Regions from separate parts of the Clostridium cochlearium genome, predicted to be linked through region 1. Evidence: riboswitches for the same ligand, from Rfam matches in the RefSeq annotation. Region 1 holds a riboswitch; the other holds the start of a gene.
What was found. Region 1 has a riboswitch for cobalamin ahead of CKV72_RS03045 (hypothetical protein). Riboswitches for the same ligand answer to the same signal wherever they lie in the genome.
Positions count from the first base shown of each region.

Region 2: it holds a riboswitch for cobalamin, as region 1 does, so the genes downstream of both, CKV72_RS02465 (ABC transporter substrate-binding protein) here and CKV72_RS03045 (hypothetical protein) in region 1, are expected to answer to the same signal.

Region 1 covers NZ_LT906477.1:625,306-630,809, reverse strand. Annotated here, with positions in the region: gene CKV72_RS03055 (patatin-like phospholipase family protein) at 1-368, opposite strand, end outside; gene CKV72_RS03050 (phospho-sugar mutase) at 443-2,164, opposite strand; gene CKV72_RS03045 (hypothetical protein) at 2,353-2,832, opposite strand; cobalamin riboswitch at 3,041-3,222, opposite strand; cobalamin riboswitch at 3,462-3,650, shown strand; gene CKV72_RS03040 (hypothetical protein) at 3,942-4,202, opposite strand; gene CKV72_RS03035 (SufB/SufD family protein) at 4,221-5,141, opposite strand; gene CKV72_RS03030 (ABC transporter ATP-binding protein) at 5,143-5,504, opposite strand, start outside.
Region 2 covers NZ_LT906477.1:509,593-515,096, forward strand. Annotated here, with positions in the region: gene CKV72_RS02445 (tetratricopeptide repeat protein) at 1-603, shown strand, start outside; gene CKV72_RS02450 (hypothetical protein) at 588-1,151, shown strand; gene CKV72_RS02455 (hypothetical protein) at 1,327-1,701, opposite strand; gene CKV72_RS02460 (hypothetical protein) at 1,771-2,184, opposite strand; gene CKV72_RS12200 (hypothetical protein) at 2,564-2,722, shown strand; cobalamin riboswitch at 2,836-3,012, shown strand; gene CKV72_RS02465 (ABC transporter substrate-binding protein) at 3,214-4,224, shown strand; gene CKV72_RS02470 (FecCD family ABC transporter permease) at 4,295-5,287, shown strand; gene CKV72_RS02475 (ABC transporter ATP-binding protein) at 5,293-5,504, shown strand, end outside.

The DNA.
Region 1 (5,504 bases):
ACTGCTTTACCTGTTTTACAGTCTGTGGCAACTATAATAAATTTTTGTTGAGAATTATAAAAGTTTTTAAAATCAAAAGGTTCCAATGTATTAGGTATTTCATTATAAATAAAATCTATTCCTAATAAACTTTTACATGTAAACATATTTTTAATACTCAAATATCTAGGATCATTTACATAATTTATCGTTACAGCCTTATTTCTCTTTTTTTGTTTTGAAACATAAGATGTAGCATTACACGCACCCATAGATACCCCTATTACATATGGAGTATAGAAGTCTTTTTCCATAAAATAATCCAATATTCCTGCAGTGTAGAGACCTCTCATTCCCCCACCTTCTAATATTAATCCCACTTTATCCATGTAGTATCCTCCTATAACTGCAATTTGTAAAATGAAAAAACTTTATAGATATTAGATTAATATCTTAATTTCTATTATTCTACTGAATTAAGTTTTTCCATAATAGTTTTTTCCATTATTTTTAATTTGTTTTCTGAATCTTTTAAAGTACTTCCTTTAGAATATAAGTATATTTTTATTTTAGGTTCTGTTCCAGATGGTCTAACTGCATACCAAGATCCATCTTCTAATATAAATTTAAGTACATTGGATTTAGGAAATTCTATTGGCTTTTCTTCACCGCTTATAAGATTAATTTCTTTTCCTTCATTTATATCTATATATTTTACAAGTTTCACATCCCCTATAACTTTAGGAAATTCTTTTCTATATACATCCATCATTCTTCCTATTCTCTTTTGTCCTTCTACACCTTCTAATATAAGTGATATTAATTTTTCTCTATAATATCCAAACTCTTTATATATTTCATTTAATACATCTATTAAAGTTTTTCCTTGTGTTTTATAATAAGCTGCCGCTTCACATAAAAACATTGCTGCAATAACTGCGTCCTTATCTTTAACAAAATCTCCAGCGGTATATCCTATACTTTCTTCATATCCAAAAATAAAATTATATCCTTTTTTATTCATTTCCATTTCTTTACCACAGATATTTTTAAATCCTGTAAGAGATTCAAAGGTTGTAACTCCATACTTTTCCCCTATAACCTTTCCCATATCACCAGTAACTACTGATTTTATTATCATTGGTTTTTCAGGTAAAGTTCCTTTTTCCACTTTACTTTCTACAAGATACTTAATTAAAACAGCTCCTGTTTGATTGCCATTTAATGCTGTGAATTCCCCTTCTTTATTTCTAGCCATTACTGCCAATCTATCACAATCAGGATCTGTTGCTAATAATAAATCTGCTCCTTCTTTTTCCCCTAGTCTTTTAGCATATTCAAAAGCCTTTATATCCTCTGGGTTCGGATATCCTACCGTAGTAAAATCTGGATCTGGATTTTCCTGTTCTGGTACTACTACTACATTAGTAAATCCTCTTTCTTTTAAAACTCTTCTTACTGGAATGTTTCCTGTTCCATTTAATGGCGTATACACTATTTTAATATTCTTATCTATGTCATCCCTTATAGACAAGGATTTAACTTTTTCTATATATTCATCATCTATTTCTTTACCTATGATATTTAAAAGTCCTTTTTCTAAAGCTTCTTCTTCAGATATAAACTTTATTTCTTTAAAATCTTTAATATTGTTTATCTCTTCTGTTATAGGTATTGCTATTTTATCTAGTATTTGTGCTCCATCCTCCCAATATACTTTATATCCATTGTAATCCTTAGGATTATGACTAGCAGTTACCACTATGCCTGATATTGTGTTTAATTTCCTTACAGTATAAGATAGTTCTGGAGTTGGTCTTAAATCTTCAAATAAATATGCTTTAATACCATTTGCAGCTAAAACCAACGCTGCAGTTTTTGCAAAAACATCTGAATAATGTCTACAATCATATGCTATAGCTACTCCTCTATCCATTGCCTCTTTACCTTGTTTTATTATAAACTTTGCAAGGCCTTGAGTTACTTTAGCTATTATATATTTATTCATTCTATTTGTGCCTGCTGCAATTTTCCCTCTAAGTCCAGCTGTTCCAAACTCTAAATTTTTATAAAATCTATCTTCTATTTCTTTAGGATTATCCTCTATACTCCTTAATTCTTCTCTTGTAGCATTATCAAAATAATCATTATTTAACCATTCATTATAAACTTTCATATAATCCATAAATGTCTCTCCTCTCTTTTGTTCTATACTCATATTTTATCAGATTTTTATATATTTTATTAGTATATTCTATAATTATTTCCTATAAATAGATATAAAAAACCTTAAGCTTTTACATTTTATAAAAGCTTAAGGTTTTTACAATGTATTTATAATTTATAAATGAAAATTTTTAAAAATTGGACAGGCTAGATTCTAATCTCATCTTTTATATTAGGTCTATCTTTCAAAGTTACTTTTATAACAACGGTATCTGATCCTAATTTTGTAAATTTATTAATAATATTTTCATCCATTTTGCCTAACTCCTCATTATTTACTGTAAATACTAAATTATCCACAGGTATTTGTTGACCTAATTCATCTTGTACCTCAAATTGTATTTCATCTCCGGGTTCAATTCCTTCTAAGTTATTCACTATTCTTATAGAGCTTATTCCTATATTTTCACTTTGTATTTTATTTATTATGTCTCTAATTTCTTTTAAAGATAGTATATTATTTTCATTTAAATTTTCTTCTGAATTTACTTCTATCGTATCATCTTTTTTATTAGTTTTTGCAAATACTGTTCCCATTTCTAATATACCAACATCTCCAATAGTCAAAAGCATTAACACTACAACCAACACACAGATAAAATTTTTGTACTGTCTTTTTTTATACATATTTTAATCCCCTCTTTAATTGAAATAATTTGTCTTTACATATATTCTTTTAATCAGTATAAGACTTATCTCAACCCCCTTTATAAAATTAATATTTTTATAATAAAAAAACCTTATATCCCACAAAATTCCATGAGAGTATAAGGTATTATACTAATCCTTAAAACTTAATATAATTTTCAATACCCAACTTTCTCCGGAAGTTGTATATTCACACTACTATAAAGCAGGTCTCCTGACTTATGATTCATCATTTATTTCCGCCTTCTCAAGAATATCTCAATGGCTTATGGAATAAACTCACCAATTACAGTGGCCGGACCGTGGAGGATTTTCACCTCCTTCCCTTTTAATTCTTTTTTACAAGAAACTTTATAAACAAATATTTAATTTTTAATAGTTTATTAATATTTACCATTTATTTTATCAATTTATTAATTTCATATACATTATAACATATTTTTATAAAAATTACACCTGGTATTGTTAATAATTATAAATAAAATATTAATATGTTTATTTATAATATATATAATTATCATATTTTTATTATTTAAGCTATTTTTTATTATTTTGTTATTTTACTGTTGACATATTAATTTTGAGATGATATACTTTATTCATAAGTTAATAACAAATGAAATTTAGGTGCTCATTTTGTTGTATATAATGGGTGAAAAGGGAATGTGGTTAAATTCCACAGCAGCCCCCGCTACTGTAATAGATGACGAGCCTTTAATAACCACTTCTAAAAAGAAGGAAGGTAAAGGTTAGAATGATTCTTAAGCCAGGAGACCTGCCTAAATTATTAAAAACCTCTTTCGGTGGGAAAGTTGTGGTAGTTTTGTGTGCTATAAGATTATTAATTTCAAAATAATTATCTTATTGTGATAAAAAGCAACCTTTTCCATGGGTTGCTTTTTTTAATAATTTAATATTGCAAATCTCAACTCTTTTCTTACTGTTAAATGATGAGTAATATTCCAAGCACTATAGTCTTTTAATATCGTAAGAATAAGAGTCAATTTTGAAAAATAAGCTGTATGCAATAAAAATAGTTTTAAATAGAAACCGCCTTTCTATTATTTATTATTCTACAGCTTATTTTTTTATTGTATTTTTAAAACATAAGTATAATATATTATATTTATTATTTGAAAAAATACCAATATGGCTACAAATAAATTTAATAAATTATTTTTATACATTTTATTTTTTACTAATATATAAAAATATGGTATGGAAATTATAATACTAATAGCTAATAGTATTATTCTATAAATAGAACCCACTTCAAAGCTTCTACTTATAATCGTTATTACAGTAACTAATATGAATAACACATTTAAAATTGATTGATTATTTTTCATAGTAGACTCCTTTTATAACTATTTTAAAAAGCCTTTTAATATAGTATCTTCAGCTTCTTTTTCAGTAAGTCCTAAGGACATTAATTTTATAAGTTGATCATTTGCAATTTTCCCAATAGCTGCTTCATGTATAAGCTCTGCTTCATTGTGCTTTGCCGCTATAGCAGGAATTGATTCAACTTTAGAATTTCCCATTATAATAGAGTCACATTGTACATGGGCTCTACATTTATTTTTACCTACAACATTAAAATTAAATTTTTGATTTGAATCATCTTTTGCTACAGAACGTGAAATTACCTGTGCTGTTGAATCTTCTCCTTTTAATTCTATTTGTATATCAGATTTTGCCTTCTGCTTTCCTTCTGTCATCATTCTTTCTGTAATAACTAAACTAGCTTCCTTTTGTAAATAGATTTCTGTTTCTCTTTCCGTATCATCTACTCCCTTAATTTGTATTATTTCCATTTCAACCTTTCCACCTTCTTCTACATGAAGAATGGTTTTTGAATTGAAAACTTTTTTTCCCTTTCCCTCTCCTTCTGCGTAATGTTTTTCACTATACTTTAATTTTGCACCTTTTCTTACAAAAAATTCATGAACTCCATCATGCTGCGTTTTTGAATGTCCTGGATTATGTATTCCACATCCTGCAACTACCTCAACTTCTGAATTTTCACCTATTTCAAAAGTATTATATACCTTATCACTAAGGCCTTCTTGAGTTAAAATAACTGGTATATGTACACTTTCTCCTTTAGTGCCAGGTTTTACAATAACATCTATTCCGCTTTTATCTTCCTTATTTTTTATATGTATATTGTTAGAAATACTTCTTTCTAATTTTTCTCCATCTTTTCTTATATTATGTGCTCCAGAAAATATATCTTTAACATTATCTATGACATTTAATATTCTCTCTTCTACTGATCCTAACATATTAATTTCTCCTTTCACAGACAGCATTACAGCCACATTCTACCCCAAAAGTTACTTTAGATAGTATTTCATCTTTTGAAGTTTTCTTTTCTATTTTACCTTCGGATATTATAATCACTTCATCTGCTAATTGAATTATTCTCTCTTGATGAGAAATTATAACTAGAGTTAATTTTTTTTCTCGATTAAGATTTTTAAAAGTTTCCACTAGTTTTTGAAAACTCCATAAATCAATTCCCGCTTCCGGTTCATCAAAAACTGCTAACTTTAAATCTCTAACTAGAATTGTAGCTATTTCTATTCTCTTTAACTCTCCTCCAGAAAGACTATTATTTATTTCTCTATTTAAATAATCCTGTGGAC
Region 2 (5,504 bases), 120 kb from region 1:
TGTAAATTTTACATGATTGGTTGGAAAAAAGATAAGAAAGACTACAATAAAGCTTTAAAATATGCCAAAGAATATGATGATTTAACTAATAATAAACTTTCTTTTGAAGTAGTGAATTTTATGGAAAATAAAAATATAAGAGAAAATCAAAAATTAGTAAAAGAAATATTAGATAACATTCCACAAAAACATAGGGATACAAATTATTATCATGAAAGAGCTAAATACCATTTGGCTTTAGAGGAATTTGAAAAGGCTAGAGAAAATTATGAGAAAATGTCAGATTATAAATTTATAGATATGATTTATATTGACATATATCTACAAGATTACACAAAATCTATAAATACATTAAAAAGCGGAGAAATTAGTTTAAAAAAGATGAATGTAGTAAAGGTAATAGATGCTTTAAATAATATGAATAATGTACCTAAAAAAGATAAGGAACTTTTAAAGGAGCTATTAAAATCAGTACTAGTAGATAATCTAAATATTGAAGATGGAAAAAAACTTTATGAAAAAGTATTTAATTCAGTGGATAATATGAAAGTAAAACAAATTTTAGAAGAGATAAAAAAAGAAGAGTATTGGGATCAAATGTAGTAGGAATCCCTGCTTCAAAATGGATTGGATGCAATAAATGCAAAAAAAGGTTAGATGAAAAAGAAGATCAATTTCCATATGTAGACTCAGAACAATTAAAGAATACAGCCTATTTAATATCAAATTTTTTAACTAATTTTAATATGGATACTTATAATAAAATAGTAAATGGAGATAAAATATATTCTAGTAACAAAAAAGTAGATAAAATAGGAGAAGTTAATGGATTTAAATTAAATAAAATAAATGCTTATCCAATAAAAAGTGGCTATGATAGTGTAACAGAATATGAGTATATTAATAAAAATGATAAAAAGTATATTTTCACAGAGCAAATTAAAACATTTATTAATTTAGATGACTATGGTGAGTTTAAATCACTAGATAAAGATAATAATTGGCTTTATTCTATAAGTAAAGATTCAAAATATAATACTAAAGTTTTTTATTGTTTTGGAATACATTTTGGAGAAATAAAAGGTGATATTTCCATAGAGGAAGCAATGAATATATTAAAGGTTTATTCTAAGAAATATTTCTATTATTAATAAATAGTATAAGGACAGCATAATGATAATAACTTGAATGATGATCAACTATTAGATAAGTTAATTAGAGATAAAATATTTATTATTGAAGGAAAAAAATAAAATCTTATACCATCTAATGAAGAAGTTACAAATAGGGTAAACCTCCTTTACTATTTGCAGTAACAAATGTGTTTTACGATGATGGAATATTTGATATTTTTTTCAGTTCAATTACTCTGTTATTATTATTATCATAAATATAAAAGTTTTTATTCAATAGTGAAACTACCTGAATACTTTTTTCTCCATAACAAATAAATATATTATTTTTATATTTATGATATTTTCCTTTTTCAATTATACTATTATTAAATTTTATAAAAAATTCTTTTTCTGTAAAATTAAATTCGTATACATCAGGTAAATACTCTGTAGATTGATAAAAACCTTTAATATATTCTAAAGGTTTTTCTTTATTTAAATTATAAATACTAAATATTAATAATACAACTAATATAATATTTAGTATAAGTGAAAAAGATAATATAATTTTTTTATTTTGCTTCATTTTAAACACCTCATAGAAATCTTATAGATAATAATTTCATTAATACTCCATTTTAAAGATAATGTAAAACTAAGAAATGAAATTTAAATAGTTAATAAGTCTATTTACAAGCCTTTTAGCACCTGTTATTTTAACTTTATCATCATTATATGTGCTAATAAAAATTTTTTCCCCAAATAAAGAATCAATAAATCTTGGTTTTATTATAATAATATTATTTTCTTGTTTCATTTCCCATTTCATATCTTCTAGAGCAGTTTCTAAATGTGCTGTATTTATAATAGGTATAATTTTCTCTGTATCCATATATTGAAAAGCATTAATAACAGCCATTATTATAAATGACAAAATAAAATATTTCATAGAATTATAACTTAATTCATTGTTTATTAAAATCATTGATATTGATATTATTATTATTGCTATGGAATAAAGCAATAAAAACTTAAAAAAATGCTTAAAATAAGAATTAATTTTATTCATAGATATCTCCAATTTATAATGTGATGTTAAAAACCCATCCTTTCAGTTTTTATCAGATATTTCCTTTATATTATATCATGAGTTGTACAATTCAATGCTCTACCTGTTTAAATAGTATTTTATTATAGTTTGAGTATTAAGCTTTATGTCTGTTGACATTAAGTATACAGGATATTTAAAGCTTTTACTATCAACTTCATAGCATATTAAAAATCCATATATTATGTTATAATAAAAATATAGAATATTAAACTAATCTACTATCTTAGGGAGTGAAATTATTGGAACAATCGTTATATATGTTAACAACATTATTCATGACATTGTTAATTATGGGGTTTTTTGATAAAAAGAAAAAGGATAAGATTAAATAATATCTTTGTATTTTGATAGATTAAAATATATTCCAAATTCTAATGAAAAATTTTTAGGCAGATATATGGTTAATTTTTCAGATGATTATTTTAAAAAAGACGTTAAGTGTGCAACTATAATTATAAAATTTAACAATAAAAGTAATTCAATATTTTTAAGTTAATTCCACTATTCTATTTATTACAAGTATAAGGCAATAATATAAAACCTCAAAGTGCGTCTTTTGACAAATTTCGTTTACGTATTTATAATAAAATAAGTAAATAATTTAATAGTTTAATAGTTTAAATTTTAGGTGCCTTGTTAGGCTTAATATGGAAACAGGTGAAAATCCTGTACGGTCCCGCCGCTGTAATGGGGAGATTTTATAAAGTATACCACTTCACATAAGAGGGAAGGTTTATAGAATTGAAGAACCAAAGTCAGAAGACTTACCTGTAATTAGACACTAATAACTCTACGGTTGATAGGGGAGGTGTATTAAAGTTACTTTTATAGACAACTATAATATGTTTTTATATCAACTTCTCATATGTTATTGAGAAGTTTTTATTTTTTACGAATAATATAATATTTAAATTTAATTGTAGAATTTTAGTGTCAGAGCTAATCACTTATACATAATTTTATTTAATGAATTAGGAGGGAAAATATATGAAGAAAAATTTGAACTTTAAGAGAATAATGTCAGCTACTTGTATAGCTTTGGTTTTAGGAGCATCATTTACAGCATGCTCAAATACAGCTAAAGATACAGCAAATAAAGATGGAAAGGCTACAGAAGTAAAGGCTACAAAATTTACTCCTTTTGAAATTGAAACTTATAATACAGTTGTAAAATATACAAAAGTCCCTGAAAAGGTAGTTAGTTTTAATGCACATACAACAGAAAATTTATTTGCATTAGGCTTAGAAGATAAAATAATTGGAACAGCTTATAATAATGCAAAAATACTTCCACAATATGAGGAAAAACTTAAAAAAATACCTGTGTTGGCAGAAAAATATCCTTCAATGGAAGCTCTTCTTGGAGCAGGTCCTGATTTTGTATATGGTAGAAGTTCTGCTTTTGGGAAAAAGGGAGTAGGGACAGTTAAAGATTTTGTAGACAATAGTATAATGCCTTATGTTTCAAAGGCTACTTATACAGAAGGGGCTACAATAGAAGATACATATGAAGATTTCCGCAATCTAGGTAAAATTTTTAATGTAGAGGATAGAGCGGAAAAGATAGTTGAAAAGATGAAAAATCAAATTAGCGAAGTACAAAAAAAGACAAGTAAAGTAGATAAAAAGATTAAAGTTTTTGTGTATGATAGTGGAAATGATCAGGCCTATACAGCAGGAAAAAGTCTTCAAAGCAATATTATTGAACTTGCAGGTGGACAAAATATATTTGGTGATTTAAAAAAGACATGGGAAAAGGTTAGTTGGGAAGCAGTTGTAGAAAGAAATCCACAATGCATAATTATAAATGATTATGGCAAAGTGTCAGCAGAAGATAAAATCAAATTCTTAAAAAGCAACAAAGCATTAAAAGATATAGATGCAATAAAGAATAACAGATTTGTAATTTTACCATTACCAAGTGTATTTACTGGAATTAGAAATGGAGATGCAGTAGAGAATTTAGCAAAGGAACTTTATCCTGATTTATTTAGATAGGTTGGTGAAATAATTGAAGACTATCTTCAAAGAAAACACATCTTTTCTTTTTATAATTTTGTTTGTAATTATGATTTTATCAATGGTGGTAGCTGTTGGAATTGGTCCTGTGTCTATTGATTTTATGGATGTTTGGAAAATAATATTATACAAGCTAGGTTTTAATATAGATGGGGTTGCACAAATAAGTAGCAATATTCAACGAATAGTATGGTATTTAAGGCTCCCAAGAGTTATATTAAGTGCAGTTGTAGGAAGTGGTCTTGCAATAGCTGGAGTAAGTATGCAGGCTTTTACAAAGAATCCATTATCCGATCCATATATACTTGGAATATCATCAGGAGCATCTGCAGGGGCAGTGGCAGCAGCCCTTATAGGCATATTTAATATTTTTGGGATTTTTGCTATGCCAATAGGAGCTTTTATAGGTTCGTTAATATCTATAATTGTTGTATATTCTCTATCAAGAACCAAAGAAGGAATATTACCTATTAGACTAGTTCTTACTGGACTAGCAGTGTCTTCAATTTTTTCCGCATTTACAAATTACCTTATATATAGTTCCAAAGATGAAAGTGGAATTAGAAATGCAGTATTTTGGATGATGGGCGGACTTTCAGGTACTAAATGGATATATATTCCCATACCTTTAGCAGTACTTATAGTATCAATTCTAGTATTATTTTGTTTAAGTAATGCGTTAAACACCATGCTAATTGGTGAGCAAACAGCTATAGTATTAGGAATGAATATAAAGCTTATAAGAACTATAGTAGTTTTGGTTTGTGCATTACTTACAGGAACTTTGGTTGCCATAAGCGGATCAATAGGTTTTGTAGGATTAATAGTGCCACATATATCAAGGAATTTTGTAGGCTCAGATCATAGAAAAGTTCTTCCCATTTCTGCGCTTTTAGGGGCATTATTGATAATTTGGGCAGATGTTGCAGCTAGAATGGTGGTTGCCCCTCAGGAACTACCTATAGGAATAGTTACTGCACTTACTGGAGGACCATTTTTTATATGGTTACTTAAACGAAATAGATATTCTTTTGGAGAGTGAATAATATGTACCTAGAAATAGAGAATCTTGACTATGAGATAGAAAATAAAAAAATATGTGATAAAATAAAACTTCAGGTTAACAAAGGAGAGTTTGTAGGTATAATAGGACCTAATGGAAGTGGTAAGTCTACACTTTTAAAGAATATATATAAAGTGCTAAAACCTAAAGGTGGTACCATTTATTTGAATAGTAAAGATTTAATTAAAAGTTCCAA